3 regions of the Cupriavidus sp. GW821-FHT02F09 genome follow, and region 1 is predicted to be linked to each of the others. Evidence: predicted binding sites of a transcription regulator. Region 1 holds the regulator's gene; each other region holds the start of a gene.
The links. Region 1 encodes FliA, which starts transcription of late flagellar genes. Its sites were predicted from a motif close to CTAAAGTTTNNNNNNNNNNNGCCGNTA; they were not measured.
Positions count from the first base shown of each region.

Region 2: AC07XB_RS30395 (YjfB family protein) is a predicted target of FliA. The motif match lies at 2,987-3,013, and genes of this name have one in related genera.
Region 3: AC07XB_RS31855 (FliC/FljB family flagellin) is a predicted target of FliA. The motif match lies at 3,893-3,919, and genes of this name have one in related genera.

Region 1 covers NZ_JBWKVH010000012.1:94,866-102,202, forward strand. The annotation lists gene flgA (flagellar basal body P-ring formation chaperone FlgA) at 1-223, shown strand, start outside; gene flgM (flagellar biosynthesis anti-sigma factor FlgM) at 391-696, shown strand; gene AC07XB_RS16030 (flagella synthesis protein FlgN) at 751-1,209, shown strand; gene AC07XB_RS16035 (flagellar protein FlhE) at 1,404-1,835, opposite strand; gene AC07XB_RS16040 (RNA polymerase sigma factor FliA) at 1,832-2,548, opposite strand; gene AC07XB_RS16045 (MinD/ParA family ATP-binding protein) at 2,589-3,407, opposite strand; gene flhF (flagellar biosynthesis GTPase FlhF) at 3,411-5,852, opposite strand; gene flhA (flagellar biosynthesis protein FlhA) at 5,866-7,337, opposite strand, start outside.
Region 2 covers NZ_JBWKVH010000039.1:36,529-43,865, reverse strand. The annotation lists gene AC07XB_RS30410 (SMP-30/gluconolactonase/LRE family protein) at 31-951, shown strand; gene AC07XB_RS30405 (hypothetical protein) at 973-1,698, opposite strand; gene AC07XB_RS30400 (S1C family serine protease) at 1,754-2,848, opposite strand; gene AC07XB_RS30395 (YjfB family protein) at 3,030-3,320, shown strand; gene AC07XB_RS30390 (sensor histidine kinase) at 3,382-5,298, opposite strand; gene AC07XB_RS30385 (hypothetical protein) at 5,434-5,832, opposite strand; gene AC07XB_RS30380 (TolC family protein) at 5,909-7,270, opposite strand; gene AC07XB_RS30375 (efflux RND transporter permease subunit) at 7,281-7,337, opposite strand, start outside.
Region 3 covers NZ_JBWKVH010000043.1:44,128-51,464, reverse strand. The annotation lists gene fliS (flagellar export chaperone FliS) at 1-376, opposite strand, end outside; gene fliD (flagellar filament capping protein FliD) at 427-1,899, opposite strand; gene AC07XB_RS31860 (flagellar protein FlaG) at 1,942-2,319, opposite strand; gene AC07XB_RS31855 (FliC/FljB family flagellin) at 2,463-3,791, opposite strand; gene AC07XB_RS31850 (RNA chaperone Hfq) at 4,006-4,329, opposite strand; gene AC07XB_RS31845 (methyl-accepting chemotaxis protein) at 5,286-7,337, shown strand, end outside.

The DNA of each region.
Region 1 (7,337 bases):
CGCGGGTTCGCCGATGCGGATGGATCTACTGAAGAAGGCCATTGCCGTACGCCAGGGCCAGAACGTGACGGTGCTGGTGGAAGGCGAGTCGTTCCAGCTCAGCAGCGAGGGCAAGGTCATGGCCGAGGCCGCGGTGGGCAACAACGTCCAGGTGCGGCTCAAGAGCGGTCAGGTGGTCAATGCGCTGGTGCGCAACGGCGACACGGTGGTGCTACAGCAATAGGGAATCGGGACGGCGACACCTGGAGTTGCGCATGCGTCTCATGGGCCGGCTCATGAGACAATAACGCGCGCTCCGCGGCCGGAAAGACGGCGCCGCGGCGTCGCAATTCGACCTAAAGTTTCGCCCTAAGCATCCGATAAGCCAAAGGTACCCAGCAAGGAATCATCGTGAAGATCAATCAGACCACCTCGTCGAGGCCGAGCGACGCCATCGACGGCGCCGTGCGCAGCGTGGCCGGCGCCCCCGGATCGACGGCTGCCCCGGAGACGTCCAGCGTGCGCGTCAGCAGCCCCCTGTCGGCCCAGGTGCGCGAGATCGGCGCGCGCATGGTGGAAGACCATGACGACGATATCGACACCGCCAAGGTCGAAGAGATCCGCCAGGCGATCTCCGAAGGCCGCATCAAGATCGACCCAAGCAAGATCGCCGACGGGCTGCTCGCGTCCCTGCGCGAACTCAGCGGCGGCGCCTGACACCGCGGCTTGCTACGGGCCGCATCGCCAACCCCACCCTAAGATAGGCAAGCCATGAGCCAGTCCCTGATCCAGAACCTGCACCGCGAAACCGAGCTCGCGCAGGAGTTCGCCACCGTACTAGGCGAAGAAAGAAGCCTGATCAAGGCCGGCGATTACCAGGCCCTTGCCGGGCTGCTGGAACGCAAGGTCGAACTGGCCGGATTGCTGGGCGCCCTGACGCGCACGCGCGAGGCGCAGATGGGTGCCATGGGAATTCGCACCGGCGCGGGCGGCCAGCTGTTCGGGCGCCAGATCGATTCGTCGGTGGAGGCCGCATGGCGGAGGCTGGTGTTTGCGGCACGCACGGCAAGCCACGCCAATGCGCTGAATGCCGCGGTTGTGGATGCGCATCTCGAGTTCACCGAGGAAGCGATCCTGGCGTTGCGGCAACGGGGTGACAACACGACGCTCTATGGGCGCGACGGGCGCACGCAGAACGGGCCGCAAGGGGTCAGTCTGGCGACTGGTTGAATTGGGTGGTTTGTGGCATCTCGTTCTTGCGAGTGCCCGCCCTCTCCCCCGGCCCCTCTCCCACAAGTGGGAGAGGGGAGCAAGCCAGCGGGAACAGAAGACGATTCGATGTAGCCGTGATTGCCGCCCCGCAGCGGTAGTGGGACTGCAGTTGCGGTTAAGCAGTTGCGGTTAGGTTAGGCTACCCTGCCCCCTCACCGAAACCCAACCGTCACCTCGTTAGCCTGCCCGATCAAAACCGGCGTCAACGCGCCCTTCCCCGGCACCTGAAAGGCAAACACAAAGCCCTTGGCAGCGTCATCCCCGCTAAACGCCTCGGTCAGCCCCTCAGCCCCCGAAAGCAATACACACCGTTGCGCATTGCATAGGTAAGCCTGCAGTGCATTCGGCGGCGTACGCGAGAAGCTATAGCGCCACCGCACCGTCGTGATTGCGCCCTGCGCCTGCGGCAAATAGCCGGTCGGTGAAATCGGGACGGAAACGGTGCGCAAGCCTTTGCTGTACAGCGCAGGCCCGTTCACCGAAGCCGACCAGCTATGCAGCGCCTGCCCGCCAGGCGCGGCCAGTGCCGGGCAGCACGCCACGGCTAGCGCCAACGCAGCGAAGTGCTTGGGCCCGTTGCTCACAGCAGCCCGCGCAACTGCGAACGCAGCCGTGTAATCGCCTGGCTGCGGATCTGGCACACGCGCGACTCGGTGACTTCCAGCACCGCGCCGATTTCCCGCAGGTTCAGCTCCTGGTCATAGCACAGCGACAGCACCAGCTTCTCCCGCTCGGGCAGGCGCTCGATGGCGCGGATCAGCGCTTCGCGCATGCCACTCTCCATCAGCACCGTGAGGGGGTTGCCGTCATCGCTCACGCTCAGGTGCCGGTCCAGGAAGTCCTCTTCGCCGGAGCGCTCGAAGTCTTCATAGTGCAGCAACTGGCAGCCATAGACCTCGTTGAGCAGCGTCTGGTATTCGTCGAGCGGCAGCTCCAGTTCCTGCGCCACTTCGGAATCGAGCGGCGCACGGCCCAGCGTTTGCTCCAGGCCACGCACGGTGCGCTCGATCCGCCGCGTGAACTGGCGCAGGCTGCGCGACTGCCAGTCGTTGGCGCGCACCTCGTCGAGCATGGCGCCGCGAATGCGCTGGCTGGCGTAGGTCTCGAAACGCGCACCGTGGGTGTCTTCATAGCGCTTGGCGGCGTCGAGCAGGCCGATCATGCCGGCCTGGATCAAGTCATCGAGCTGCACGCTGGCAGGCAGCTTGGCCGCCAGTTGCAAGGCGATGCGACGCACCAGCGACGCATGCGCCGTCACGGTATCAGTCTGTTCGAGCTTTCCCTGAATCGTATACATGGTGGAATTCTCGTGAGTCCTAGCTTGCAGGTCCCGGCCCTTAAGCCAGGGCCGTGGCCGTCGGCGCCATCGGTGCCGACAGGGTTGAACGGGGATCGGCGGACATTGGCCAGCTGGCAATGCCCGTGGCAATTCGGCGTAATGCGGCGGTGGCGGGCGCGGCCGGGAAGGCCTCGACCACGCAACGGCCCAATGCGGTACTGCGCTCAACCAGCGGATCGTGCGGCAGGCTGCCCGCGGGGCTGGCCTCGACGCCAAGGTACTGGCTGGCGGTACGGGCCAGGTTGCCCAGCACCGCACTGGCGGCGGCGTCCCCGGCGGCGGCATTGATCACCAGGTGGAAACGCCGGCAGGCGTACAGGTGATTGAGCTGCTTGATGCAGGCGTATGCGGCTTTGATCGAGGCCGGCTCCGCGCGCAGCACCACGATGAGGTTGTGCGCCGCGCCTGCCATTTGCGACAAGCCGCCATCCGCATCGCTGCGGGCGTCGCTGAGCACGGTGCGAAACGACTTGAGCAGCTGCAGGTCGCCATTGGCCTGGGGGCTGCCCGGCAGCACGGCGATGGTGCCGGCGGGACGCTTGCCGAGCGCAGCGTCGAGCGTCACCGCGCCACCCAGCACCGCGGCCAGGGTGCCTTCCGGCATGGCGCCGGCAAGCCGGGTGGCGCGGGCGCCGAAGCGGTCCTCATCGACGAGCAGTACACGTTCGCCTTGCAGGGCAAGAGCGTTGGCCAACCCCAGTGCCACCGTGGTGGCGCCGGCACCGGCATCGCTTGCGACCACGGCAATGCGGCGCGTGGCGCGTGGCGCCAGCATGCGCCGCAGGCTTTCCGCCTGGTCGGATGCGAGTGAATTCACGGCTTATTCTCCATGCGCCAGTGTCTCGAACACGCGGCTTCCGCTCATGCGCGCCTCGAGCTGGCCCCCGGCGCCGCCCAGTTGGAACGTCTCCGGCGGCGCTTCCTGAACGGCGGACTGCGTGGCGCGGCCGCTGCGGGCGGGATAGTTTTCCAGCACGTCGAGCAAGGCCAGCAAACGGCCGATGCCTTCGACCAGTACCGCTGCGCCGCAAGCCTGGCGAGCCGGCGCGCGGCCGGTCAGCCGCGCCAGGAATGCAGTGACCGAATCATCGCAGGCCTGCTCGAGGCGCAGCGCGGCAACGCCCATCTGCAGCGCGAGCAAGCGGGCGCAGGCCTGCGCTTCGGCCTGTGCGGGTTCATTGCCGCCGTCGCCTTGGCCCAGGTGGTCCAGCGCATGGCGCAGCGTGCGCAGTTGCGCTTCGCCGGCTTCGGCCCAGCGGGCCCAGCGGGCCAGTTGTGCGCCCTCGGCCGACAGCGCCGGGTCGCACAGCAGGTAATGCACGGCGAGCGTCTGGCCGTTCTCGCGGTCGACCACGCGCGACACCAGCAAGCCTGCCTCGGTACCGCCTTCGGCGGCAGAGCGGGCGCCGCGTGCCTGGCCTTCGAGCACGCGCACCGGGCTTTGCGCGATCCACTGCACAGCATCGCGGCCGCGATAATCCATGTCTTGCACGGCGTGGAAGGTCAGCGTCTCGGCCAACGCATCGAGCTTGACGGCACCGCCGCCGCTGGCCACGCGAGTGGTCTTGCGTGCGGTGGCCAGCCAGCGCTCGCCAGCTTGCTGCCAGCGTGCCAGCACGGGGGCGGCAGGCATGGCGTCGAGTACGTTGACCACGGTACGGGCGGCGGCGATGGCGGCGCACAGCGTGGCGGCATCGGCTTCCCATCCGCCCTGGCCGCCTTGCAGCGCCGGGCCGGTGCGGCCGGCGGGCGCGGCGGCGGCCGCCAGCGGCAGGCCGTCGCGGTCCGCCAGGAACAGCGTGTGTTGCCATGGGCGCGGCGCGCGCCGTCCCGCCACCGGCGCGGCCACCGTGGCACTCAGCGACAGCACGAAGCGGTCGCAATGGCGGGCGAGGTCGCGGCAGGCGGCCTCACGCACTTGCTGCGCCATCAGGCGCGGCGAGGGTGCGCTCTCATTGCGTTGCTGCCACAGCGAGCGGACCAGCTCAAAGCTATAGCTGCCAGCGTTCAGTTGCTCCACGCAATCGCCCACCGCGTTGGCGCTGTCGGTCAGCGAGCGCAGCATGCCGTCGGCGCCGCCGGGGCTGGCTGCGCGCGCGGCTTCGCTGTCGTCCTGCGCGGGCATGGCGCGGCGCGCGGCTTCCGCGTCGGCAAACACCGAGCCGCGGCGCGGCGTCTGGAAGGCACGCTCGACAAGGGCCGCGCCGTTGGCGAGTTCAAGGTGCTCGGGCACGCGCTGGCCGGTGGAGGCGTAGTACACCGGCAAGCGGTGGCGGATCACCACGTCGAGCACGGAGCCCAGGTGCGTGGCCTCATCCAGCTTGCTGACGATGCAGCCGTCGATGCCGCCGTCGGGCGTGGCATCGTGACGGTAAGCGTGGACGACTTCGTTGAGCGTGTCGCCGTGGCTGGCGCCGTTGAGCAGCAGGATGCGCTGCACCGGCGCCTGCACGCCGGCCAGCATGGCGATCTGCTCGGACAGGTTGCGGTCTCGCTGGCTCATGCCCACGGTGTCGATGATCACCAGGTGCTTCTCGGTCAGTGCCGCCAGCGCAAAGCGCAGGTCGGCCGCGTCCTTGACCGCGTGCACGGGCACACCAAGGATGTCGCCGTAGATGCGCAATTGCTCGTGCGCGCCAATCCGGAACGTGTCGGTGGTCAGGAGCGCCAGGCGTTCCGGGCCGTGCTTGAGCACGAAGCGCGCGGCCAGCTTGGCGGTGGTGGTGGTCTTGCCCACGCCGGTGGGGCCCACCAGCGCCAGCACGCCGCCCTGGGCAAAGAGCGCATCTTCGTCGTTCAGCACCGGCACCTTGCGCGCGAGCTCCTGGCGGATCCAGGTCATGGCGGCAGGCCGGTCATGGCCCAGCGGCAAGTGACCCAGCAGCGAACGGGCAAGCTGCCCGGAGAAGCCAGCGGTCACTAACCAGGTAAACAGCGAATCGCGCAACGGGTCGCCGCCGATCGACGGCAGACTGTGCGTGCCCACGCCGGAGAACTGGCGCTCCATCATGGCGCGCATGGTCTGCAGCTCGCCGCGCAGGTCGCCAAGGGCACCGTCGACGGCGACCGCGGCAGCCGGCGGCGGCGTGAATACCGGCGCGTTGCTGGAGATGGCGCCGAGATCGGTGTCGCGCATCGCGACGATCTCCACACCCCCTTCGACGGTGCGGTTGGACAGCACCACGGCATCCGGCCCCATCGCCTCGCGCACCTGGCGCAAGGCCTCGCGGCCATTGGCCGCCACGAATTTAGCTACGCTCATTTTGCGAAACCCCTCACGCTGTGCCACCGATCATGGCGGTGATCCTGATATTTCGGTTGTCCGGCACCTCGGCATGCGAGAGCACCTTGAGTTGCGGCATGGTCCGGCGCAGGAAGCGCGCCAGCAACGGGCGCAGCGGATGCGGCACCAGAAGCACCGGATCCAGTCCCAGCTGTTCTTGCCTGGTCACCGCGCCGTGCGTCTGCTGCAACAGCGCATCTGCCAGGCCCGGCTCGATGCCGCCGCCGTTAGTGAGCGCTTGCGAAAGCACGCGTTCCAAGCCAGCGTCAAGGCCGATGACCTGGAGGTCGGCGCCGTTGGGGAACCACTGCTGGGTGATGGCGCGGCCCAGCGCCATGCGCACCAGCGAGGTGAGTTCGTTGGGATCGCTGACCTTCGGCGCGTGCTCGGCCACCACGTCCAGCACGGTGCGCATGTCGCGGATCGGCACGCTTTCGTCCAGCAGGTTCTGCAGGATCTTTTGCAGCGCGGTGAGCGTGATGACCTTGGGAACCAGGTCTTCGGTGAGCTTGGGAGATTCCTTGGCGATGCGGTCGAGCAGCGCCTGCACTTCCTGGCGGCCAAGCAGCTCGGCCGCGTGCATGTGGATCAGGTGGTTGAGGTGAGTCGCCACTACCGTGCTTGCGTCCACCACGGTGTAGCCGTAGGTCTGCGCCTGCTCCTTGAGGCCGCTCTCGATCCACACCGCGGGCAGGCCGAAGGCCGGGTCCTGGCTGGGCGTGCCCGGCAGCGCGCCGGACACCTGGCCGGGGTTGATCGCCATCCACTGCCCGGGCGCGGCTTCGCCGCGGCCGATCTCCACGCCCTTGAGGGTGATGCGGTAGGCGTTGGGCTTGAGTTCCAGGTTGTCGCGGATATGCACCACCGGCACCAGGAAGCCGATCTCCTGCGCCACCTTCTTGCGGATGCTCTTGATGCGCCCGAGGAGCTCGCCGTTCTGCGCGCGGTCCACCAGCGGGATCAGGCGATAGCCCACTTCCATGCCGAGCGGATCAACCAGGGTGACATCGTCCCAGCTGGCTTCGGTCGATTCCGGCGCCACCGCGGGGGCGCGTTCCTCGCGCTTCTTTTCCTGCGCCTGCGCCATGTCGCGGCGTGCCACATAGCGGCCGAACCACACCAGCGCCCCGGCAAAGGCCAGGAAGGCGAAGTGCGGCATGCCCGGGATGATGCCCATCATGCCAATGATGGCGCCGGTCAGGTAGAGCACGCGCGGATTGGAGAACAGCTGTCCGGTCAGCTGCTGGCCCACGTCCTGCTCGTTGGAGACGCGCGAGACGATCACACCCGCGGCGGTGGAAATCACCAGCGCCGGGATCTGCGCGACCAAGCCATCGCCAATGGTCAGCAGCGTGTAGTTGCGCACCGCGGTGGCAAAGTCCAGGTCATGCTGCACCATGCCCACCACCATGCCAGCGCCGACGTTGATGAACATGATCATCAGGCCCGCCACGGCATCGCCGC
Region 2 (7,337 bases), on a different contig from region 1:
TGCGCGGCGCCAGGACAACAAGGAACGAACATGTACTTCAGAACGGTGCCCCGGGAGATATCCCTCCAGGTCTTCACAGCAATGCCCGCGCATTTGCGCAAGACTGGCGTGCGCTCCGAGTGGGCTGATGCCAACAAGGGCGGGGCCTGCATCGACAGCTTCCTGGAGGGGCCGGTATTCGACCCCGCGGGCAACCTGTACGTGACGGACATTCCGTTCGGGCGCATCCTGCGCATCTCGCCGGCCGGGGAATGGTCGCTGGTCGCCGAGTACAAGGGCGAGCCCAATGGCATGAAGTTCCTGAACGCGCGCGAACTGGTGGTGGCGGACTATCGCAACGGCCTGTTGCGCGTCAACGTGGACACGGGCGAGGTGACCACCTTGCTGGGACGGCGCAACGCGGAGCAGTTCAAGGGCGTGAACGACCTCGTGATCTCCCGTAATGGCGACTTGTATTTCACCGACCAGGGCCAGACCGGCCTGCACGATCCCACGGGCCGCGTCTACCGCCTGCGTGCCGGCGGGCAGCTGGACCTGCTGCTGGGCAATGTGCCCAGCCCCAACGGCCTGGCGCTGTCCTGCGACGAGAAGGTGCTGTTCGTTGCGGCCACGCGCGGCAATTGCGTGTGGCGCGTGCCGTTGCAGGCCGACGGCAGCGTGTCGAAGGTAGGGCAGTTCTTTAGCTTCTACGGCACCAGCGGCCCCGACGGCATGGCCATCGACAGCCGTGACCGGCTGTTTGTGGCGCATGCCAGCCTGGGCTGCGTGTGGGTGCTGAGCAAGCGCGGCGAGCCCGAGGCGATCCTCGCCAGCCCGGCGGGCGCAACCACCACCAACCTGGCGTTTCAGCCCGCCGTTGAGCCGGGGCAGCCGCGCAAGGTGTTTGTGACCGAATCGGAAACGGGGACGATCCTGTTCGCGGATCTGGACGAGGCCGGGCTGGGCGCTTGATCCCGTTGCGGCCCGCGCTTGTCACTTCGGTGGCAGCAGGTCTTGCAGGTCCCGCAGGGTTGCCGCGGTAGCGGGGGCCGCAGGTGCGGAGACAGGAGGCGCGGAGACGGGTGGCGCCGGGCGGGCCTGGCTGATCGTATTCGTGCTGCCACCGGCGGCATGCGGCACGGCAGCCGGGTCGAGCCGGCCATTCTGGCCCAGCGCGATCTGCGCGCAGCCGGTGAGGAAGCCATCTTTCTTCAGGCTGTTGGTGATGTCGATCGCCAGGACTGCAGCGCGCTCCTCGATCGGGATGAGGGTGCCGCCGCGGCTGAACGTGTACTTGCCTTTCCACACCGCGCGGTTCTGCCTGACATCCGTCAGCGTCGTGCCATAGTTGATTGACAGGCGGCCGCCGGACGCGTTGACCACGCCCCCGCCGTTGGCGATGGTCAGCACCGTATCGGCGGCGAACGTACGCATCCTGCCGGTCAGCGCGGTCGAGTCCAGCTCCAGCCCCGAGATCTCGTCGTACGCCGATTCCACGCCGCACTGCCGGGTGACCTCGCGGAACTTGGCCGCGAACGCCGCGGAGAAGTCGCTGTTCCAACCCATGCCGGTAGTGCCCAGCACATACATGCGGGTGGGCTTGCCGGTGTAGTCGCTGGCGCGGCTGGTCACGCCGACGGTGGTCGGCGCGCAGCCGCCCAGCAGCATAGACGCCACGGCCAGCGCGGCGGGGGTGCTATTTCGATATCGGTTTCCCATGTCTTGTGCCCTGAGAGAAATGGCGAGGCGAGCGGCTGCGGCCGGCGCGCGCTTGTTACTTCGTGTATGAAAAGTAATAGGGACTGGTGGCGGATCGCATGACATAGCGTCCGTCGGCCTCGGTCAGCCGATAGCACGTTTGCATCGCGCTGAAACTCGGGTTGGCCATCTCCAGGCAGACTTGGTTGGCTTCCGGCTCGATGCGGTAGCGCCCGGACGAATAGCCGCGGCTGACGGAATTGGTCACATCCAGGCTGCCGCTTTCCCTGACCTGCATCCAGAGCGTAATGCCGGAAGGCGCGATGGCATTGATCCTGCCAAGATGCGTGAAATGGCTGGCCAGCTCGACCCCGGTCAGTTGCCTGCCCTGCGGGCCGGCCGCAGGCCGGGCCGGGGCGTAGGCCGTGGCGCCCTGGCCAGGCTGCCCAGGCTGGCCAGGCGGGAGCGCCATGGCAGGCGGGGCGGTGGATGCCGTCTCGCTACGGAATTTCTGCAGCGCCAGCGCGGACCGTGCCGGCACCTCGCTGATCCATTGCGCGGGAATGGCAAAATTGATGTTCTGCGCGTCGGTCCGCATCAGGTAGGTAATGCCGACGAGTTGCCCGTCCGTGTTGAACAGGCCGCCACCGCTGGAGCCTGGGGAGATCGGGGCGGTGGTCTGCAGGCGGACGATGCGGTCGCGCTCGTCCTTGTTCAGCGAGGAGAGCAGGCCATCGCTCAGCGTCAGCTCGTAGCCGCGCGGCGCGCCGATGGCGTAGACCTTCTGCCCCACCTTGAGCGCGGCCAGCGGCGCGATCTTTACCGCCGGGGCGGTGAGGCCCTTGGCGCGCAGGATGCACAGGTCGCGCTCGACATCGGCATGCACCAGGCTGGCGCCGTAGGTGACTTTCTCGCGCCGGATGCTGATGGACTTGCCGCTCTTGAGCACGTGGCAGTTGGTGACCAGCTCCTCCGGCCCGATCACCACCGAGCTGCCCAGGCCGAACCGCGTGCCTTGCGCGTCAAAGACGGATACCACCCAGATGCTGGGCGATTCCCGCTCATAGAGTTCGGCCGAATCCAGCGCCAGGCAATCCGTCGAGATGCCAAAAGCCAAACACGAAATAGCGAAGCTTCCCGCAATGTTCTGCGCCCGACCCATGATGTTCATTCTGGTGACTGGTTTCGCCGGATTCAGCCGCCATCCTGACGGTGCTGGCTGTCTGGTCTTTCCCGGCCAAAGCGGCCGGGCTGCTTATGATAAACGTTCCGGATGCCAAGCGGGCGGCCCGCTATTGCGGCCGCCGCGCTAAAGATTCCCGGTTGATGGCCGACAACATGGATGCTGGGAGGTGCGCCTTCCCGCTGGCTTCAATGCCAATCGTAGCTTCAACCGCAGCTTCGAACGTAGCTTCAATCTCAACCTCAACCTCAATCTCAACCTGGAAAACCGTTCAATGGATATTTCCCTCGTCAGTGCGGCTAGCAACTCGGGCGGCGATCCCGTGCCCACCATGATGCTGCGCAAGTCGCTGGACCTGCAGGCGCAGAGCGTGGCAACCCTGCTGGGCTCGATGCCGCAAGTCAGCGTCCCGGCCAGCAATCCCCCTCACCTTGGCCAGAGCATCGACATCAAGGTCTGATTCCGGCAATCCGATAACGGAGCTACCCGCGCCCGGGTTGACATCAAACGGGTGCGGGGGGCTAAACGGCGGAGCCGGGTGGCTGCGGCGCCAGTGCGAACGTCAGCCGCACGGTCGTCCCTTGCGCCGAAGAGCGCAGGTCCAGCGCCGCCCCGATGGCCTCGGCACGCCGGCGCATATTGCCCAATCCCCGTCCGTGCGCGGCAGCCTCGGGCGTAAAGCCGCGGCCGTTGTCGTGGATCTCGATGACCAGGGCTTGCTGGGCGGCATCATGGTGCGCCGAGACCCGGATAGCGCTGCCGCCGGCATGCTGCATGGCATTGGAAAACACCTCCAGCAACAGGTAGTGCAGCTCACGCACCCGCTGCGGCGTCAGGTCGTGCAGCGCCGGCAGGCGCGCCACCTGCCAGTCCACCCGCAATCCCGCCGCCTCCAGCCGCGGGCCAAGCCGGTAGCGCAGGTTGCCGAGTACGGTGGCCAGGTCGCCGCCGGTGTCCTGCAACGCATCGACGGATAGTTTCAGGGCATCCAGCGCATGCTGCAGCTGTTGCTGCAACGTGTGCGTGGAAGGGCTGCCGGAGCGCAGCATGGAGAGCATGCCCACCAGCTGGCTGCCGAGCCCGTCATGGATATCGCGCATGATCCTGCCGCGCTCCTGCAGGGTGGCCTGCTCGCGCTCCATCTCGCGGGAGTGGCGATACATCGCATGCAGTTCCTGCTCCTTGCGGGAGATCGCGCTGTCCAGCTTCTGGTTCAGCGCAGCCAGCATGCGTGTGGCGCGCGTGTAGCGGTCGACCAGCAGCCATCCCATGGTCAGGCTGAAAATCAGCGACACGTAGCGGGTGACGGAGGAGTCCCAGTAGGCATCCCCGATCCACCAGACATGGATCAAATCCAGCACCGAGATGAGCAGGGTGAGGCCAAGGGCGGCGGCAATCGCCGTGCGCTCACGCTCCGGACGCGTCACGGCGGCGCGGACCAGCACGGCCACGATCGACAGCGCCATCGCAACATTGACGACCACATTGGCCAGCACCATGGCGCGGGTGCTGTGTGCCGTCACCATCAGCGCGATCAGCGGAAGCTTGATGCTCAGGTAGAGCAGCAGCCCGCGGCGCAGCCAGCGCGCCTCCAGGCCGGTCACAACAATGGCGAACCTGGCGGTCGCGTACATGAAGACCGCCCGCCCGGCCAGCACCAGCGCGAGCCATGCATCGGGCGCGCCGGCATCGTCGGAAACGAAGTACTCGGCCAGCCCGAAAGACCAGCCTAGCTCCGCGATGGCATATAACCCGAACAGGGGATCCCGCTGCCGCCACCACACCAGCGCCGCCAGGCACGCCAGCAGCACGCTGGCCGCTGCGATGACTATCGGGCCGATGACCTTGAACCAGAGCGCCCGCTGGTAGTGCGCCTCCACCAGTGCCGGCGCACCAAACTCCACGGGTGACAGGCCGCCGCGCGAGCTGGCGCTGGCAGCGATCGTGACAAGCAGCTCGTTCTCCGGGCGCAGCAGGTCAGCCGGCACCGGGATCAGCAACGGCTGCTGGCCGGCATAGGGTGCCGGGGCCGACAGGCTGCCAGCGTGGGCAAGGCGGCTGCCGTTGAGCCGCACCTCATAGCTATTGGCGGCCCGCTCGATGTACAGCGCGGCCATGCCCTGGCGGCCTGGCAAATCCGGGAAGCGCAGGAGAAATCGCGCGCCGCCGGTCTGGCCGGGACGGGACCGGTCCCAGTAGTAAGGCAGGCTGACGGTGGCCGGCGTGCCGTCGCCGGCGATCAAGGCTGCCTCGCCAAGGATTTGCAGCTGCCCGGCGGCAAGCGGTGATGAACCGGGCAAGGTGAGCAGCAGCCAGAGCACAAGCGCTAGCAGTGGCTTTGCGGTGAGCAGGGATTGGGGCAACAGGATGCGCGCCATCCGCAAGGGGGCGGTAGGCGGCGTGGCGGTGGCGCTGGCCGCCGCGTGGGGTATCACCATGAGCTGGTCTGGGGCTTGGCGCAAGGGTGCGGGATGATGGTTCCGCCGCGCCCATCGTAGCTTTGCGCCGGAGTTCGGTCAATCGCGCCGGCTGAGCGGCCCATCGCCGCGCCTTCAGGCGGGATGGGCCGGGCCTCACCCCACCTCGGCCGGCGCGGTCGCGGCGGCCCGGGAACTGGTGCCGCCCGCGGGCGAAGACACCCGTTTCAGGCGTGGGGCGTGTGCCGCCTCGGCATGGTTGCCCATAACCTCCAGGCGCAGCAGGATGATGGGCACGGACACCAGGGCGCGTTCCAGCGTGACCAGCAACTGCCCGGCCCGCATTTGCGGCATCCGGATCTCGAAGCTCAGCATGCACTTGATTGGCGGCAGGCCGAGCGGCATCTGCCGCTCGTTGGACGGGTACTGGCCGCAGTCGCTGGCGGCGCAGCGCATGGCCACGCGTACGGCGGGTGCATCGTCAAGCCGCGCGATCACGCTCAGGCGATACAGGCGCCACCGCTGGACGGGCGGCGCAAGGTTGACGGCTTTCATGGCAGGTCTCCTTTGTCTTTCGACACGAGGCAATCGAAGCTGGTGCGCCCGGCCGTGGCCGGGGCGCGCCGGGCCGTTAAAGCGCGGGCCGCAAGCCGGTGGAAAGTTGCAGCTCCACCGTGGCGCCCGCCAGGTCCGCCTGGGCCTGGAGGTAGTCGAGGTAGGTCTCGTCCGCGGTGCGTTGCGCATCGAGCAGTTCCAGCAGGGAGGCAGAGCCCTGGCGGTACGACTGGCGCATGCCGTCCAGCACCCTGTCGGCGTCGGCGATCACCGAGTCGCGGTAGCGTTGCAGGTTGTCCTGCGCAGCCTGGAACGCGATGAGCGCGTTGCGCACGTCGACCTCGGTTTTCAGCTCGGCCTCGCGCAGGGCCAGCATGGCCTGCGTGACCTCCGACTCCGCCTGGATCAGCTCGCCGCGCTGCAGCCGCGATAGGGGCAGGGGAATCGATACCGACACGCCCAGCATGCGCGAGCGCGCCGTGGCGTCGCCGTTGGGCTGGCCCTCGTCGTCCGTGGTGCCGCGCACGCCGGGGGTCATGGTCATCGCGAAGCTCACGCTGGGATCCACCCAGCGGTTGGCGCGCGCCAGTCCCGACTTGTCGCGGGCATTCTCCAGCGTGGCGCGGGCGATCCGGACCTCGTCGCGCGCTTCCATCGCCTGGGCGATCAGCGCGCCGCTGTCGGTGCCAGGATCATAGGGCTGGAACTCGCAAGCCAGCGGCGCGTTGCCGAAGGCCTCGGCCACGCGCACGCCAAGCTGGATGGACAGCTTTTGCATGGCGGCCTGCGCGGCGGCGCGCGCCGATTTCACCTCGGCGGTGAAGCGGTCACGCTCGACCCGCGATTGCGACAGCTCCAGGCCACCGATGTCGCCCGCCTTGCGGCGGATCTCGTTGGCGCGTACCACGTTGGACAGAGCGGACAGCGTTGATTCCTGCCGGACCAGGGCCTCGCGGCTGTGGCAGGCTTCGACAAAGGCTGTGGCGGATTCCTGGTACAGCGTGTGCTTGAAGCCCTGCAGGTTCGCCTCGGTCAGGCGCAGGTTGCTCTCGGCGGCGCGGATGCGCGCGCTGCGCTTGCCGCCCAGCTCGATGGGGATCTCGATTTCGAACTCATGGGTGCGCGGCGGCTTGGGCGACACCGCGCGGCTGGTCTCGATGCTGCCACGACCGTACTTGAGCACCGGGTCCGGGCGCACGCCGGCGATCGATATCTCGGCTTGGGCGCCGCGGATGGTTTCCTGCTGCGCGGACAGGCCGATGTTCTGCCGCTCCACCGTGTCGAGATAGGAGGAGAAGCGGACCGGTGCGCGGGCCGTGGCGGTGGCGGTGGCGGGCGCGTCCTGCGCCCAGGATGCGGATGCCGCCAGCATCGACGTTGCCAGGAAGAGGTGGCGCAGGGCGGGTGCCGCTAGCAAGTTCTTGTCTTTGATTTGCATGGGATTCTCCTCAGGCCTGGCCGGCGGCGCTGGTTGCCGCCGCGTCGCCTTCGGCATCGGTTTCCGA
Region 3 (7,337 bases), on a different contig from region 1:
CGATCTGGCTCCACGCCGAGGCGATGTCGGCCAGCAGCTTGTCCACCTCGTTGAAGCGGCTCTCGTCGTTATGCAGGTTGGCTAGCATCAGCTGCCGGGTCATGTAGTCGTAGAGCGCATCGAGATTGCCGGCAAGCTCGGCGCTGGCGCCATGATCCAGCGACGCGCGCAGCCCGCTTTCGATGATGTTGATGGCGTTGGAGACGGCTTTGCCTTTCTCGGCGATTTTGCCTGCTTCCATGTGGAACTTGGCGCGGGCGATCGCCGCCCGTGCACCATCGAACAGCATGACGATGAGGCGGTGCGGCGAGGCACTCATGGCCCCGGTCTCGTGGCCGACATTGGTGTAGGCGTTGGCGGCGGTGCGTGCGTACATGGCGGCGCTCCCTGAGTTTGTTATGACGTGTGCGAGAAACCTGGCCGGGCTCAGCCCGAAGTGCTGCTCGAAGAGCTGAACTGCTGCGTCAGGTAAGTCTTGGTCGAGTTCAGCTGTGCCATCAGCGTGTCCAGGTTCTGGAACTCGGTCTGGTATTGCGCCACCGCGGCATCGATCTGGGCCGACACATCGGTGTACTGGGTCGCGAGCGACTTGAGCGTGGCGTTGACACCGTTGGTGGCGGTAGTCAGCGCGCCCGTGGGCGAGACAAAGCCCGCCGCCGCGCTCGACAGCTGGTTGCCGTAGCCCGACTTGCCGTCGGTGCCGCTGAACAACTGCGCGACGCCCGTGCGGTTGGTGGTGAGTGCGGTATTGAGCTTGCTCGAATCCAGCGACATGCTGCCGTCGGCGTTGAAGCTGATGCCGATCTGCGTCAGGTTGGTCAGGCCGGTGGTGCCGGTGGCCGTCTGCGGGGTATTGATCACGTTGCGCAGCTGGTTCTCGATCACGCGCAGCGTGGAGTCGCCCAGCAGCGCGCCGGCGGTCTTGGTGCTCGGGTCGTAGGCGGAGAGCTGGGCCGCCGTGGACTGCAGGGTGTTGTACGCGGTGACGAAGCTCTGCACACCGGTAGCCATGGCACTGGTGTTGCTGGCCACGTTCACCGTGCTGGTGCCGGTGGTGGCCAGGTTAAGGGTCACGCCCTGGGCCGCGCCCTGGACCGAATTGCTGGCACTGGTGATCGCCAGGCCGTTGATGCTGAGCTTGGCGTCCTGTGCCGCGATGTTCTGCGTCATCGCCGTCGTGCCGCCCGGGTTGTACGTCAGCAGGTTGCTGATGGTGGTGGGGTCGCCGCTGCCGTTGCTGCTGACCGAAACACTCATGCTCGAAGCAGCGCCGGTGGTGTTCGAGGTCAGCACCAGGTGATAGGGCGTGCTGCTGCCGTCGTTGACGATACTGGCGGTAACGCCGGCATTGGCGGCATTGATGGCGTCGCGGATGCCGCTCAGCGTATTGTTGGTGCCGTTGATGTTGATCGACGCTGCCGCGGCGCTGCCGGGTGTGAAGGTGGTCGTGCCGCCGCTGGTGGTGGTGGTGCCGAACTGGATCTGGATGGTGGCGCTGCCCAGCTGCTGGCCGGTGCTGTCGGTGATGCCGTTCGAGACCAGCGTCTGCGACTGTGCCAGCTGCGAGACGTTGACGGCATAGCTGCCCGCCACCGCGGTATTGTCGGCCGAGGTGCTCAGCACGCTGGTGTTGCTCGACGAGGTGGTGGTGCTGTTGTACAGGCTGGCCGTGCCCAGGGCGGTGGCGGCGGACTGGAACGAGGCCAGCGCCCCCTGCAGCACGCCATAAGCTGAAAGCTGGGTGTTGACCGCGCTCTGCTGATCGGTGATCGGGGTGAGCTTGAGCTGTTCCGCCGATTTCAGATTGGTCAGCAAAGTGCTCAGATCCAGGCCGGAACCAACACCAAGCGACGAAATCGCTGAACCGCTTGTCGAACTCGTTGCACTCGTTGAACTCATGATGCGTACCTGTGGTTTATGTGTGCGGGGAGAGGCGCCCGATCAGGCGGTTTGGTGAATCAGCAGGCCCTGCAGCTTATCAATGGCGCGGACAATGCGCAGGACTTCTTTTGTGGGGAACTGGCGAATCGTCTCGCCGGAGACCTTGTCCACGACACTCGTGACCATTCGGTGCGTGGCTTTGTCGATGCTGACGCGGACCTCGAGCGGGGTGGCCTCCAGTGCCTCGTTGAGGCTCTTCAGCGCACTGTCCAGCCCGGTGCTGCCGGCCGCATGGGCGCTGTCGGTCGGCTTCGATTCCGCTGGCCCCGAACCCGGATCCGCCTGGCTTCTCGCCGCTCCGGCGGCACCAACGGACGATGCCGGCCCAGCGGTGAGCGTGGCCGGCATTGGCAGTAGCGGTTCGGTCGAACTGATCATGATCTGTTCTCGCAACGTTGGATCGGTGCACAAAAGGCTTCGGTGGAAACGCTTTCAGAGCGGAGACCGCTCTGAAAACATTCCCGGCAGGACGGGCCCGGGTAGAGCCCGTCCTGCTAGGAGACCGCCGTCTGTTGCGAGAATTAACGCAGCAGCGACAGCACGCCTTGGTTCGACTGGTTGGCCTGGGCCAGCACAGACGTACCTGCTTGTTGCAGGATCTGGGCGCGCGACATGTTCGACACTTCGGTCGCGTAGTCAGCGTCCTGGATGCGCGAGCGCGAAGCCGACAGGTTGGTCACAGCCGAGCCCAGGTTGGTGATGGCCGAGTTGAAGCGGTTCTGCACTGCGCCCAGCGAGCTGCGCAGCTTGTCGACCGTGGCCAGCGCCTTGTCGATCAGGGCCAGCGGGTTGGTGCTGCCCGAGCCGGTGAACTGGGCCGTTGCGGTGGTGGTGCCGGCGGTGCTCAGCTCGATTTGGGTGGCATCCGTGACCGACGTGGTGGTCGAGCCGCCGTTGGCCTGGGCGCCAGCCTGCGTACCGGCGGACAGCGCGTAGTTGTTGCCGCCTTGGGTGATGAAAGCGACTGCAGCGCCGCTGGTGTTGGCGCCGACCTTGACCAGCTGGCCAGCCACGGTGTTGCCGGTGTTGCCGTTGGCGGCATCGCCGATCTTCACTTGCACCTTGTTCAGGGTGACGTTGCCGGTGGCGGCGTCGACCGAGGCAGCGTAGTTGTCGTTGCCGTACTTGACCACGTAGTTGCTGGTGGCGTTGCCGGCGGTGTCCAGCACGTTGTTCAGGGTCAGGGAGCTGGTGCTGACGGTCGAGCCGACGACGGCGGACAGGGCGTTGGCAGCCGAGGTCAGGTTGACCGAAACCGGTGCGGAGCCGGTGGCGGCTGCAACCGTGGTGATGGCGCCGCTGGTGCTCAGTGCGTTCTTGGCCACCGTGAAGCCGGTCATGCCCAGGGTCTTCGAGCTGATTTCTTGCAGGCCGATCGAGATGGTCTGGCCGTCTTGGGCGCCGACTTGCACGCTCAGCGGGGTGGCGGTGGACGACAGGACCTTGACGCCGTTGAAGTCGGTTTGTTGCGAAGTGCGGTCGATTTCAGCCAGACGTTGCGTGATTTCGTCCTGGATCGATTGCAGGTCGCTTGCCGAGTTGCTGCCCGTTGCGGCTTGGACGGACAGGGTACGGATAGCTTGCAGGTTGTTGTTGACTTCGTTCAGCGCGCCTTCAGTGGTTTGCGCCAGCGAGATGCCGTCGTTGGAGTTGCGCTGTGCTTGCGTCAGGCCGTTGATGTTGGCGGTGAAGCGGTTGGCGATCGCCTGGCCGGCGGCGTCGTCCTTGGCGCTGTTGATACGCAGGCCCGACGACAGACGCTGGATCGCGCTGTTCAGCGACGATTGCGATGCGTTCAGGTTGTTCTGCGTCATCAGAGACAACGTGTTGGTATTGATGGTCATCGACATGGTACGACTCCTATTCTTTACAGTAGATTGTGCAATCCGGCTGCTGCCGCAACGTTGGCTGCCAGGCAATGCTGGGCGAGAAGTGCCACCGTTGTTTGGGTTATCGGTTGGTGCCGGAAAAGATTTAGAGTGATCTTTGCGATGGATTGAAACTGAGTGGCGGATTCGGCGCGAAACGAGCCCCGCCGGGCCTGCGGCGTGACGCCGGCAACGCCTAGCGGCGCTTGCGGGTACGCGGTGTATATAAGCTGACAAAATCCGGCGAGGTCTCCGCCCCGGGCACGCAGGCCATGGCCTCGGGGGCGTGAGCCGGCGTGATCACGGCGATGGAATGCTTGTAGACGATCTGCGGAAGCGGGTCCTGCGCAGACTCTGCCAGCAGCACCATATAGTTGTCCGCCGCCATGATCACGCCGTGCAGTCGAATGCCGTTCGATAAATGCACGACGACAGGATTGCGACTTGCGCTGTGGGTGGAGAGCTGCAGGTGCTGCAGTTTCCGGCTCGGGCGATCGATCCTGGTTACCTTCTTGTTCACAACTTCTCCGGAAGAGCCCGCTCGGGTTCTGGCGGCTGGCAACGGTCCAATAACTGGGCCTGGGCAATGCGGTGTGACAGCACGGCTGGGCGCCGGCTGTGGCGCGGCCTGGGCTGGGCGGGGGATGAAACATCCGCTCTCGGTGCTGGCGCGGGACGGCGAGGCGGCATGGGCCGGGACCGGACCTGGTTTGTGTCCAGGCGGTGGATCCGATGCTGCTCCGCAAGCTGTGGCGGGCGACGCCGCCAGAAGAGAAGGGGAATACTTCAGGGGCGAGGGTAACAAAATTTCTTACAAATCTTGACGGTTGGGGGGCGCGTCTCGTGTAGAGGTTTTCCTCTAATAAAACTATTGCATCACGCTGCAAATCTATGAATTGATAGGCGCTTGCGTGGCAAGTCCCAACGCCACCTGCGCCCGCATTCCCTATCAGGCACGGGTTTGCGGGCAACAAAGTGGCCCTGGCCTGCTGCTGCGATGTAACCCATGCCGCGTATTCGCCACTTGAGTGACATTTTCGGCACTTTTGCTATCAGAGTTATCCCTGATAGAAATTGGATTTACACCTCATGTAAGCAGGTTTATATTCGCTTCAGGGCCTTTCGGCTCTAAAGCAGTCCTGGAAAGCCTACGAGCACCCCGCGCGTGGGCTTCTTTTTTTGTGCGCCCACTTTGCTTGTTGTGCGCCCTCGGCGACAAGCGCCGGTGGCGGCACTTCGAAGTGCGTGGGTGACATTAGACGACAGGTTGCAGCCGGCCAATCGTTCGAATTGCCGGGCTTTTCCCCCTTATATTCCCTTTCAATTCCGCATTTTTCCGCTTCTTTGTGGAAGTCGCTGTTTAGCCCTCAAGCTTGCTCCCGTCCCTGCCGTTAAGCCCGCGATGCGGTGTCGCTCCGGAAATCTGTCCGGGGCGAGGATGAAGCGCGCGCGATAAGAGTTAAAGGAGCCGGGAAGATGCGTTGGTTGCGAAACTTTGGCATTGGGGTGCGCCTGACGGTAGCGTTTTCGCTCGTGGCGCTGCTGCTGGTTGCCGTGGCCGTGCTGGGCATGATGTCCCTGCGCACCATGAACGAATCGATGCGCCTGACAGTGGAAGGGCGCCTGTTCAAGGTGCTGGAGATCGAGCGTGTCAAGCAAGATGCGCTGCGCACCGGCATCCTGGTGCGCGATGCCACCCTGAATGAGGATCCGGTTGCCGTGCGGCGCAACGCCGAGCGCATCGGCGCGCTGCGCCAGGACATGCGTGGCACGCTGGATGAACTTGGGAAGTGGCTTTCCAGGTCCGCCAGGCCTGAGATCCAGGAAACCTATCGTGCCCTGATCGAGGCACGCAATGCTTACGACACCCAGCTCGACACGGTGTTGCGCCAGTTGCAGGGTGGCGAGTTCGACAGTGCTCGCAGCGCGCTGGTCGCGACCCTGCCGGCGGCGCAGGCACCTTACTTCGACAAGCTGAGCGAATTGTCCGACGGGGGGCGCAAGGTGGCCGCCGCTGCCGTGCAGGAGGCCAATGCCAGCTATGAGATGGCGCGCAACCTGCTGCTGGGCCTGGCTGCCGCCGCGGTCGCGCTGGCCGCCGTCCTCGGCATCGGCATCACGCGCTCGATCACGCGCCCGGCGCGGCAAGCGCTGGATGCGGCACAAGCGCTCGCACATGGCAACCTGACTTATGTCATCCAAGCCAGCAGCGATGACGAGATGGGCCGCATGCTGGGGGCGCTGGAGCGCGCTTTCGGGCAGTTGGCGACACTGGTGCACGGCATCCAGGGCGCGACGCGCTCGATCGATGGCGCGACCCGGGAAATCGCCAAGGGCAATACCGACCTGTCCCAGCGCACGGAAGAGCAGGCGGCATCCCTGGAGCAGACCGCGGCATCCATGGAGCAGCTCACCTCGACGGTCAAGCAGAACGCGGCCAATGCACGCCATGCCAACGAACTGGCGGTCAGCGCTTCCGGCGTGGCGACGGCGGGCGGGCACGCAGTGCGCGGCGTGGTCGAGACCATGCAGCATATTTCGCAATCGTCGGCCAAGGTCGCCGAAATCGTCGGCGTGATCGAAGGGATTGCCTTCCAGACCAATATCCTGGCGCTCAACGCGGCGGTGGAAGCCGCCCGCGCCGGTGAGCAAGGACGTGGCTTTGGCGTGGTGGCCGCAGAGGTGCGCAGCCTGGCCCAGCGGTCGTCGTCGGCGGCCAAGGAGATCGGCCAGCTGATCAATGGCTCGGTGGGGCAGGTGGCCCATGGCGCCAAGCAGGTCGAGGACGCCGGCCGCACCATGGACGATATCGTCGGGGCGGTGAAGCGCGTGACCGACATCATGGGCGAGATCGCCGCGGCCAGCGAGGAGCAGTCCTCCGGCATCGAGCAGGTCAACCGTGCCATCAATCAGATGGAAAGCGTGACGCAGCAGAACGCCGCGCTGGTGGAGCAAGCCGCCGCCGCCGCCGAGAGCCTGCAGCAGCAGGCAGCCGGGCTGGTCGATGATGTATCCAGGTTCCAGGTGACACCGGCGCAAACGCATGTTGCACGGGCGCCGGCACCGGCTGCGCCTGCGCGGGCGGTAGCCGCAGCGCGCGTGGCGCCGGCAGCCGCGGGGCGGCGCCACGCGGCGCACACGGCCGCAGGTGGCAAGAGCCACCCGCCGGCCCGCCCGGGGGCGGCTCGCCCGACCCCGGCCAAGCCCGTGGCTCCGGCCGCTCGTGCTGCCCAGGCAGTGCAGGTGGTTCAAGCAGCGCCGGCAGCACCGGCAGCACCGGCAGCACGAGTAGCACCAGCAACCGCCGCCAAGCCGGCGGCCCGGCCAGCCGCCGTAGCGCCACGTGCCGGCGCGGTCCGCACCCCCCGCGAGCCCGTGTTGCCTAGCAAGGCCCGCGCGCCGGTGGTGCGCCAGGGCCGCGAACCAGTGCTGTCTTCCAAGGCGCTGCCCGCCGCCCGTCAGGCCAAGGCTGCTGCCGTGGCCACACCGGCGCCGCGCCGCGCCGCGCGCACCCCGGCTGCCGGCAGC